DNA from 2 places in the Rhodococcus sp. NPDC004095 genome. Region 1 is predicted to be linked to the other one. Evidence: riboswitches for the same ligand, from Rfam matches in the RefSeq annotation. Region 1 holds a riboswitch; the other holds the start of a gene.
The links. Region 1 has a riboswitch for S-adenosylmethionine ahead of ACWEPG_RS23805 (putative leader peptide). Riboswitches for the same ligand answer to the same signal wherever they lie in the genome.
Positions count from the first base shown of each region.

Region 2: linked by a shared signal. The riboswitch ahead of ACWEPG_RS22575 (bifunctional o-acetylhomoserine/o-acetylserine sulfhydrylase) and the one ahead of ACWEPG_RS23805 (putative leader peptide) in region 1 are both predicted to bind S-adenosylmethionine.

Region 1 is NZ_JBSGGS010000015.1:9,868-15,454, reverse strand. It holds gene ACWEPG_RS23815 (NtaA/DmoA family FMN-dependent monooxygenase) at 1-800, shown strand, start outside; gene ACWEPG_RS23810 (DUF222 domain-containing protein) at 851-2,380, opposite strand; SAM riboswitch class I at 2,692-2,784, shown strand; gene ACWEPG_RS23805 (putative leader peptide) at 2,792-2,893, shown strand; gene ACWEPG_RS23800 (ABC transporter substrate-binding protein) at 2,976-4,625, shown strand; gene ACWEPG_RS23795 (ABC transporter permease) at 4,629-5,587, shown strand, end outside.
Region 2 is NZ_JBSGGS010000013.1:11,114-16,700, forward strand. It holds gene ACWEPG_RS22560 (ArsI/CadI family heavy metal resistance metalloenzyme) at 93-554, shown strand; gene arsB (ACR3 family arsenite efflux transporter) at 559-1,629, shown strand; gene ACWEPG_RS22570 (arsenate reductase ArsC) at 1,626-2,024, shown strand; SAM riboswitch class IV at 2,074-2,184, shown strand; gene ACWEPG_RS22575 (bifunctional o-acetylhomoserine/o-acetylserine sulfhydrylase) at 2,322-3,626, shown strand; gene metX (homoserine O-acetyltransferase MetX) at 3,623-4,792, shown strand; gene metX (homoserine O-acetyltransferase MetX) at 4,884-5,587, shown strand, end outside.

The DNA of each region.
Region 1 (5,587 bases):
ACGCCGGTGCGTTCGAGTTCCACGGCGACCAGTTCGACATCCGTGGCCGTTTCACGGTTCCGCGCAGCCCGCAGGGCCGGCCGGTCCTCCTGCAGGCCGGGGTGTCGCCGCAGGGACGCGACTTCGCTGCCGCCAACGCCGACGCGATCTTCTCGCCGTACGGGAGCCTGCCGGAGGCGGCCGAGTACTACCGGGACGTCAAGGCTCGCGCCGTCGCCGCCGGCCGCAGCGCGGACGATCTGAAGATCCTGCCGTCGGCGAGCTTCGTGATCGGCGACAGCGAAGCCGACGCCCGCGAGAAGTACCTGGAGATCCGCGACCAGCAGGTCACCGGCCAGACCGCATTGATCCTGCTCGAGCAGTTGTGGAACCGAGACCTGTCGGCGTGCGACCCGGACGGGCCGATCCCCGACATCGACCCCGACCCGGAGGCACCGCCGATCATCCAGGGCCGCGCGTTCATCCACCAGGACCGCTTCGACACCGTGGCGAAACTCCGTGCGGTGTCGGAGGAGAAGAAGCTGACACTGCGCGAGACCGTGGCCGATCAGTTCGAGCGCGGCCCGATCGTCGGGACCGCCGCACAGATCGCCGAGCAGATCGACACCTTCGTGCGCAGCGACGGATCCGACGGCTTCATCATCGGTTCGCACCTGGTACCCACGGGCCTCGACGAGTTCGTCGATCAGGTCGTGCCGCACCTGCAGGATCGCGGCGTCCTGCGTACCGAGTACACGGGCACGACACTGCGCGACAACCTCGGTCTGCCTGTTCCGGCGCACCCCGTCACCGTCGGATAGCCGGTTCCGCTGGGTGACCGTTGCTTCCGCCCGGAGTGGGCGACCTCGGGTCACGGCGCGTCGTCGTCACCTCCACCATCGTCAACACCGCTCATCCCGTAGCGGTGCCAGCGGTGGTGATGTTCGCGCACTTCGGCTTCGCGGCGGGCGCGGGCGTGTTTGACGGACTCGGCGATGATCTCGTCGAGGTGGTGTCTGTGATTGACCCTCGGTCTTTGTTCCGGGTCGATGTGTCTCGGTGCGATCCACTCGGTACGCCCGGCGTGCTCGGTGCCGTCGGGTGCGGTGCGGGTCTTCCAGCCGCCCGGTCCGTCGTGGACGAGGGCGTGGCAGGCATCGCAGGCGAGGTCCTCGTTGGTGATGTCGGTGCGCCCGTCGTCCTTCCACTCACGGATGTGATGGACGGCGGTCATCGAGGCGGGTGCGTCGCAGCCGGGGCGGGTGCAGCCACCGGACGCTGCGATCAATGCCAACCGCTGGTCGCCGGATGCGAGTCGCTTCGACCGCCCCAGGTGCAGCGGCCGGCCTCGATGGTCGAACAACACGAGCACCGGGTGTGCGTTCTCTGCCATACGGAGGGCGTCGGCGATCGGGACGATGCCACCGGAGGCGGTGGTCACGATCCCGGTCGCTTCTTCGAGTTGCCGCAAGGTCATGGTGATGATCGCGGTCACCGGCAATCCGCGATGAGCACCCAGCACACCCGATGACAGTAGTTGTCGTAGTGCGACTTTCAGTGCGTCGTGGTTGCGTTGCACCGTGGTACGGGTGTCGCGTGCAGCGGCTTTCGCGAGTGCGGTGCGATCGAGATCCGGCGAGTCCACTTCGCCCCTGGGCGACTCGGGATCGTCGGGGTTGTTCATGCCGGGTCGTGCGAGTTTCGCCAGCACCGGCTCCAACAACGCCCGCAACTCCGGATCGAGCAGTCCGGAGACCGGCGTCATGAGATCGGGGCCCTGCTTCCCGATCCGCAGCCCGCGGCGTCGTTTGCGATCCTTCTCGTCGGGAACGTCGCCGTCGGCCGCCAGGTGCGCGAGCAGATGGACGCCGATCTTCGTCACGTCTTCGGGAGTGGTGGAGCGGGCGGTGTCGGCGAGGATCCGTTCGGCGACCTCGATCTTGTCGACGTCGGTTCCGTGCGGAACCTTGCGCATCACCTGCGCGATCACCCGGACATGATCGACACCGATCGCGCCGTCGGTCAGTGCGGCGGAGGTTTCCGGCAAGGTGGGTGTCATCGGCTGTCCGGCGACGGTGTGCCAGATCCCGGTCTTGCGGGCCCGTTTGACTCGTGCCGCCGCGTCCCCACCCGAGATCCGCAGCGTCTGGACCAGAAAGTCGTTGACCGATCGGCAGGCCAGGGTTCCCGGAAGTGAGCGTTCGCCGGCCTCGACGACGAGCCGGTTCCCGACCGAGGAGGCCTTCCTCAGCGACGTCTCGAACCGCTGCATCACTTCTACAACGTCACCGTCCGACAGTCCGACCAGTCCCACCCCGAGCAGGCCGTCGACGGCGGCATCGAGGGCGGCCAGGTGGTGTTCCACCTGGCCAACTCCCCCGCCCCCGATTGTCGAACTCATGTTCGAATTCTACTTCGGGTGTCCGACAGATTGACCAGATTCGTGGATCTGCTCGGCCTGCTCGTTTCGTTTCGCGGGTCGAGCGTGGGGTTCAGGCCCAGTCGCCGGGAACACCGGCGACGGCCATGTACCGAGACATCGGTGACAGCCGGATGCGATTTCCGAAGGTGACGTCGCGCAGATGCGCGCGAGGCGCACACCCTCGGGCGATCAACCGACTCCAGCGTATCGACATGGCATCTCGGAGAAGTGTTTCGATCGCGCTGACGTTAAGGCTTTGTCAGGGACAGGTGGATCATTAACATCGGCACCGACCATCCAGAGCGACCGAGAGACCCGGCTCGACGACGTCGCAGCAACCCCCTGTCCGCAGGTGAGGGTGCTACTGCCGGGAACGATGGAGGAGTCGGCGTGACCGGATTCGTGACCGCATGGGCGCGGCTGCACATCGACCTGTGCCGTGTCGCTTCCGGAACCTGTTCGTCCACAGCCTCGTTCGCCCTGAAGTCCTGATCGGATCAGCCCCCGTTTCGGTGCCGGGGCACCGCACACGCGGTGCCCCGGCGCCGTGCAGCGATCTGTGCGTGTAGAGAAAATGGAGCCCTCGGTGTTCTTGTCGTCAACTTCTGCCCTTCCCCGGCGTCGAGCCGCGCTCGCGTTGGCCGCATCCGCGGCGCTGACCGCGGGCCTGACCGCGTGCGGGTCCGCCGACGCGGCCGGCGGGACCGATGCCGGTACCCCACATGCGGGCGGCACCCTGCGGTACGGGCTTTCGGGCGCCCCGACCTGCGCGGACCCGGCCCAATCCGGTTCCAACCAAACGATCTACGTGGCCCGGCAGGTGGTCGATTCGCTCACCGACCAGGACCCCGAGACCGGAGAACCGAAGCCGTGGCTCGCGGAGAGCTGGGACGTCAATGCCGACGCGACCTCGTTCACGTTTCACCTGCGCGACGGGGTGACCTTCAGCGACGGCTCCGCGTTCACCGCGGAGTCGGTCAAGAAGAACTTCGACTCGATCCTGAACGCACTGACCGGGGCGAAGGCGCCTCTGGCTGCCAGCTACCTGTCGGGCTACACCGGCGCCACCGTGGTGGACCCACGCACCGTGCAGGTCGGCTTCTCGTCGCCGAATTCGCAGTTCCTGCAGGCCACTTCCACGGTGCAGCTCGGCTTCCTGTCCGATACCGACGTCGCGAAGACCGCGGAGCAGCGGTGCGCGGGCAACCTGTCCGGTACCGGCCCGTTCGTCTACGAGAGCTACGTCCAGGACAAGTCGGCAACCCTCGCCAAGCGCGCCGGCTACGCCTGGGGTTCGGACGTGTTCGCGCACGACGACGAGGCCTATCTCGACAAGATCGAGTTCACCATCGTGCCCGAATCCGGCGTGCGCAGTGGATCGCTGGCGTCCGGCCAGCTCGATGCCGTCTCGGATGCGCTTCCGCAGGACGCGCCGCAGATCGAGGGCGCAGGCGGCCGCATCCTCACCGCACCGAACCCCGGCATCCCCTTCGGCTTCCAGCCGAACGTGACCCGTGGCGTGCTCACCGACCCGGCCGTCCGCGCCGCGATCGTGCCCGCGATTAACCGGCAGGAGCTCGTGGACACGGTGCTCGGCCCGGACTTCCGGCCGGCCACCAGCTCGCTCGCCTCCCGCACTCCCGACTACGTCGCACTCTCCGACGTCACCTACGACCCGGATGCCGCGAAGAAGATCCTGGACGAGGCCGGCTGGAAGCCCGGCCCGGACGGTATCCGCGCCAAGGACGGCACCCCGCTGAGCTTCTCGGTCACCTTCAGCTCCGTGTTCGCCGGCAACCAGGCCATCCTCGAGCTCGTCCAGCAGCAGCTGCGGGCCGTGGGCATCGACCTGCGGCTCGAGCTCGTCTCGACCGCGGAGCAGACGGCCCGGCAGACGAGCAAGGACTACGACTCCACCTACTACAACAGCACCCGGGCGGACGGTGACATCCTGCGCACCGCCTTCGGGATCGACGGCCGAAACCTCAACGCCCGCGGCCCGATCCCGGAGCTCGACGAGGTGCTGGCCGCCCAGCTGCGGACCACCGAGCCGGCGCAGCGGGGAGAGCTGATCGAGAGGGCGCAGCAGTTGGTCCTCGACAACGGATTGTGGCTTCCCACCGTCGAGCTGTCCCAGGCCATCGGTGCCGGTGCCACCGTGCAGGACCTCAAGTTCGAGGCATCCGCACGCCTGCAGTTCTTCGACACCTGGCTCAGCGAGTAGCCGATGACTCGATATCTCGGATCCCGTGTGCTGCAGGCGATCGGCGTGCTGTGGGCGGCCTTCACCGTGTCGTTCGTCGTGCTGTACCTGTTGCCGTCCGACCCGGTGAGCATGGCGGTGGACTCCGCCGCAGCGAGTGGTGCCTCGATCGATGGCGATGCGGTCGCGCAGCTGCAGGCCCGATACGGGTTGGACCAGCCGGTGTGGGTGCAGTACTGGAACGCGCTCTCGGGTGCGGTCCGGGGTGACTTCGGTACGTCCATCTCCACCGGACAGTCGGTGACCGATGCGATCGCCTCGGCCGTGCCCAACACTCTGGCACTGGCGTTCACCGCTCTGGTGCTCGCCGTCGTGTTCGGCACGACGGTCGCGTTCCTCGCCACCTACACGCGATCGACCCGGTTGCGCAGCGTGCTGTTCTCGCTGCCGCCGCTCGGTGTCGCGGTCCCCACATTCTGGGTCGGATTGATTCTGCTGCAGGTGTTCTCGTTCCGCCTCAAGCTGTTCCCCGCGTTCGGCGACGGTGGCCTCTCCCACCTGGTGCTGCCCGCGATCACCCTGGCGCTGCCGACGGGTGCGGTCATCGCGCAGGTGCTCGCGGCCAGCCTGCAGACCACCTGGCGGCAGCCGTTCATCGAGGCAGCACGGGCGAAGGGAGCGTCCCGCCGGCAGATCCAGACCCGGCATGCGTTGCGGCTGTCGAGCATCCCGGCCTTCACCATCGCCGGCGTGCTGGTCGGGACGCTGCTCGCGGGGTCAGTGGTCGTGGAGACGGTCTTCTCCCGCGCCGGGCTCGGCCGGCTGACCCAGACGTCGGTGATGGCCCAGGACATTCCGGTGGTGCAGGGCGTCGTCGTGTTCAGTTCGCTGGTGTTCGTGCTCGTCAATCTCGCCGTCGATCTGCTGTATCCGCTGATCGATCCGCGGATCGTCGACGGCGGCCGCCGAGCGGCAGGCAGGCG
Region 2 (5,587 bases), on a different contig from region 1:
AGCCTCTTGACATATGTCAAGAAGGTGGCGCACCCTGGGCTCCGCAGTAATTCGACATATGCCACAAAGGTTGGCACTTCGAGGAGGCCGCCATGTCCCGCGCCCAGCTCGCCCTCAACGTCGACGACCTCGACCAGGCGATCACGTTCTACTCCAAGCTTTTCGGCACCGCACCCGCGAAGCGCAAGCCCGGCTACGCGAACTTCGCGATCACCGAGCCGCCCCTCAAACTGGTGCTGCTGGAGAACCCCGGCAAGGGCGGCACCATCAACCACCTCGGCGTCGAGGTCGAGTCGACCGAGCGGGTGCACCAGGAGATCGCCCGCCTGTCCGGAGAGGGCCTGTTCACCGAGGAGGAGATGAACACCACCTGCTGCTTCGCCACCCAGGACAAGGTGTGGGTGACCGGCCCGGCCGGCGAGAAATGGGAGGTCTACACCGTCCTCGCCGACTCGGACACCTTCGGCACCAGCCCGCAACTGCTCGCCGCCGGCGAGGAGAACTCGGGCGGCACCTGCTGCGGCACCGCGGCGTCCTCCACGTCGTGCTGCTGACCGCGTGCGCACACCGGTGACCACGGCAACTCCGGTCGGCAGGCTCTCCACCCTCGACCGCTACCTGCCCGTCTGGATCGGCGCCGCCATGGTCGCCGGACTCGTTCTCGGCCGCGCGATCCCGGGGATGAACACCGCGATCGAGAAGGTGCAGGTCGACGGCATCTCGCTGCCGATCGCCCTCGGCCTGCTGATCATGATGTATCCGGTCCTGGCGAAGGTCCGCTACGACCGCCTGGGCTCCGTCACCGGGGACCGCAGGCTCCTCGTCGGCTCCCTGCTCCTGAACTGGGTTCTCGGGCCGGCGCTGATGTTCGCCCTCGCCTGGATCTTCCTGCCGGATCTGCCCGAGTACCGAACCGGACTGATCATCGTGGGCCTGGCCCGCTGCATCGCGATGGTGGTCATCTGGAACGACCTGGCCTGCGGCGACCGCGAGGCTGCCGCCGTGCTGGTGGCGATCAACTCGGTCTTCCAGGTGATCATGTTCGCCGTCCTCGGCTGGTTCTACCTGTCGGTGCTGCCCGGTTGGCTGGGTTTCGAGCAGACCACCATCGACGCCTCGCCCTGGCAGATCGCGAAGTCGGTGCTGATCTTCCTCGGTCTGCCACTGGTTGCCGGCTACCTCACACGCCGCTACGGAGAGAAGGCCAGGGGCCGCGACTGGTACGAGTCGACTTTCCTGCCGAGGATCGGCCCGTGGGCCCTGTACGGACTGCTCTTCACAATCGTGGTGCTCTTCGCGCTGCAGGGCGACCAGATCACCTCCCACCCGTGGGACGTGGTGCGGATTGCCATCCCCCTGCTCGCCTACTTCGCGATCATGTGGGGCGGCGGCTACCTGCTGGGCGCCGCCCTCGGACTCGGCTACGCACGCACGACCACGCTGGCGTTCACCGCCGCCGGCAACAATTTCGAACTCGCCATCGCCGTCGCGATCGCCACCTACGGCGCGAACTCTGGGCAGGCGCTGGCCGGTGTGGTCGGTCCCCTGATCGAGGTCCCGGTCCTGGTCGGGCTCGTCTACGTCTCGCTCGCCCTGCGTGGGCGATTCTCCCGAAAGGTGCCCGCATGACACCCAGCGTCCTGTTCGTCTGCGTCCACAACGCCGGCCGCTCCCAGATGGCCGCCGCCTTCCTGACACACCTCGCAGGGGACGCGATCGAGGTCAGGTCGGCGGGCAGCGCACCGGCGAAGTCCGTCAACCCGGCCGCCGTGGCCGCGATGGCGGAGGTCGGGATCGACATTTCCGCGCAGAGCCCGAAGGTCCTCACCACCGACGCGGTGCAGACGTCCGACGTGGTGATCACCATGGGTTGCGGGGACACCTGTCCGTGGTTTCCCGGCGTCAGCTACCGCGACTGGGCCGTCGACGACCCCGCAGGCAAGGGCCTCGACGACGTCCGCCCGGTCCGGGACGAGATCCGCGCCCTCGTCGAGGCGCTGATCGCAGAATTGCTGCCCGCGTGAACCGAACCCGTTGTCGAGGGTGTGACCGGTACCGCTAAGATCGCTGCCAGGTCATGAGTGCCAGTGCCAAGCCCCGGCTCGCTGGTCGGCAACCCTCCATCCGCGGTGGGGTGCCCCGGGTGATGACCTGGTCCTCCGGAACGGAGGACAAGCGCGGGTCCGCTGGGACGGACCCACCAACCGGGCCACGACCCACCGGAGGTTTCACCATGTGTTGTTGTCGCAGATAGGCCCCAGCCAGCCCCGGGCGCCCTTGCCGCGCCTCATCTCCCGACACTCTTGGAGCAGAGCCAACTCATGAGCGAGAACGCAACCGATCCGACCGCCAACTGGACCTTCGAGACCAAGCAGATCCACGCCGGCCAGACATCGGACGCCACCACCAAGGCACGCGCGCTGCCGATCTACCAGACCACCTCGTACACGTTCGACAACACCGACCACGCCGCCGCGCTGTTCGGGCTCGCCGAGCCGGGCAACATCTACACCCGGATCATGAACCCGACGCAGGACGCGGTCGAGCAGCGGATCACCGCGCTCGAGGGCGGCGTGGCCTCGCTGCTGCTGTCCTCCGGTCAGGCCGCGTCGACCTTCGCGCTGCTGAACATCGCGGGCGCCGGCAGCCACGTGGTGTCCAGCCCGAGCTTGTACGGCGGCACCTACAACCTCTTTCACTACACGCTGCCGAAGCTCGGCATCGAGGTCACCTTCGTCGAGGATCCGGACGACCTGGAGCAGTGGAAGGCCGCGATCCGCCCGAACACGGTCGCGTTCTACGGCGAGTCCATCGCGAACCCGCGCAACGACGTCCTCGACATCCCCGGCATCTCCGAGGTCGGGCACGCCGCCGGCATCCCGCTGATCGTCGACAACACCGTCGCCACCCCGTACCTGCTGCGCCCGCTCGAGCACGGCGCCGACATCGTCGTGCACTCGGCGACGAAGTACCTGGGCGGCCACGGCACCGCGATCGCCGGTGTCATCGTCGACGGCGGCACCTTCGACTGGACTCAGGGTCGCCACCCCGGCTTCACCACCCCGGACCCGAGCTACCACGGCGTCGTGTTCGCCGACCTCGGTGCGCCGGCCTACGCCCTCAAGGCGCGGGTCCAGCTGCTCCGCGATCTCGGGTCGGCGGTCTCGCCGTTCAACGCGTTCCTGATCAGCCAGGGCATCGAGACCCTGAGCCTGCGCATCGAGCGGCACGTGCAGAACGCCACCGCGGTTGCCGAGTTCCTGCAGGGCCGGGACGAGGTCACCTCGGTCTCCTATGCCGGTCTGCCCAGCTCGCCCTGGTACGAGCGAGCCCAGAAGCTGGCCCCGAAGGGCGCGGGCGCGATCGTCGCGTTCGAACTCGCCGGCGGTGTCGAGGCGGGCAAGAAGTTCGTCGACGCCCTGACCCTGCACAGCCACGTCGCTAACATCGGCGACGTGCGCTCACTCGTCATCCACCCCGCGTCGACCACCCACGCCCAGCTGAGCGCGGAGGAGCAGCTGGCGTCCGGCGTCACCCCGGGCCTGGTTCGCCTGGCGGTCGGCATCGAGGGCATCGACGACATCCTGGCCGACCTCGAAACCGGTTTCGCGGCGGCGGCATCTTGACGATCGGTTCCGTTTCGGGCGCCCGTCCGGCCGGGTCCCACGAGGGATTCCCGTCGCCGGACGGGCGGCTGACGTCCGTCTCCATCGGCGCGGTGACGCTCGAGAGCGGCGCGGTGCTCCCCGACGTCACTCTGGCCGTGCAGGTGTGGGGCGAACCGAACAAGACCCGCGACAACGTGGTGCTCGTCGAGCACGCACTGACCGGTGACTCACACGTGACCGGGCCTGCCGACGCCGACAACCCCTCGCCCGGGTGGTGGGACGGCATGGTCGGCCCCGGCGCGCCCATCGACACCGACGAGTGGTGCGTGCTGGCCACCAATGTGCTCGGCGGTTGCCGCGGCACCACCGGCCCTGGCTCGATCGCCCCGGACGGCCAACCGTGGGGATCCCGGTTCCCGGCGATCTCCATCCGCGACCAGGTGGCCGCCGAGGTGGCGCTCGCGGACCGGCTCGGCATCGAACGGTTCGCCGCGGTGCTCGGCGGGTCGATGGGCGGCATGCGCACCCTGGAGTGGATCGTCGGCCAGCCGGAGCGGGTGGCGGCCGCACTCGTCCTGGCCGTGGGCGCCCGCGCGACGGCGGATCAGATCGGCACGCAGACCACCCAGATCGCAGCTGTCACCTCCGATCCGGACTGGCTGGGCGGCGACTACCACGGCACCGGCCGCAGACCCGAGGCCGGGCTGCGTATCGCGCGCAGGATCGCGCACCTGACCTACCGCACGGAGAGCGAACTCGACGCGCGCTTCGCGAACAACGCCCAGCAGGGCGAGAACCCGCTCGACGGCGGCCGCTACGCCGTTCAGAGCTACCTCGAGCACCAGGCCGACAAGCTGGTGGCCCGTTTCGACCCGGGCACCTACGTGTTGCTGACCGAGGCGATGAACCGCCACGACATCGGTCGCGGTCGCGGCGGCGTCGAGGCGGCACTGGCCTCCTGCACCGTCCCGACCATCGTCGGCGGCGTCGACTCGGACCGGCTCTACCCGCTGTGGCAGCAGCGGGAGATCGCCACCCACCTCGCCGGATGCGAGGGTTTGCGGGTGGTGAACTCGAAGGACGGTCACGACGGATTCCTCACCGAGGCGGCGTGGGTCACCACCCTGCTCGGCGAGACGATGGCACTGGCCAGGGCACACCGCACCGACTGCCGCGTCCGCTAGACAGCCCACACCGGGCCCGTCCCGGCGGGCGGATGTCACGACACGCGCGTGGTCGTGGCGCCCTCAACACCAAATCGTTAGCATCGAAAACGTGTCTGTGACCGACCCGCCGTCCGTACGCTCCGCACCCAACGGGCAGCCCGCGCCTGCAGCGTCGGGAGCGCGATGGCCACTCCCGACGGACGGGACACGGATCGCGATCGACATCGGACCGTTGCACCTCGAGAACGGTGTCGCGCTCCCCGACGTCGTCCTCGCCGTCCAGTGCTGGGGCACGCCGACCCCGGCCCGCGACAACATCGTGCTGGTCGAGCATGCCCTGACCGGCGATTCCCACGTCACCGGCGAGGCGGGACCGGGCTTGCCCGTCGCCGGCTGGTGGAACGAGCAGGTCGGACCCGGCGCGCCGATCGACACCGAGGAATGGTGCGTGGTGGCGGCGAACGTCCTCGGCGGGTGTGACGGCTCCACCGGCCCCTCGTCTCGGGCACCTGACAACGCCCCGTGGGGGTCGCGGTTCCCGGCGATCTCCATCCGCGACCAGGTCGCCGCCGAGGTCGCGCTCGCGGACCTGCTCGGAATCGATCGCTTCGCGGCAGTCGTCGGCGGCTCGATGGGTGGCATGCGCACCCTGGAGTGGATCGTCGGCCATCCGACACGGGTGGAGGCCGCGCTGGTCCTGGCGGTCGGTGCCCGCGCGAGCGCGGACCAGATCGGCACCCAGAGCACCCAGATCGCCGCGATCACCGGCGACCCCGACTGGCAGGGCGGCGACTACCACGACACCGGCCGCTC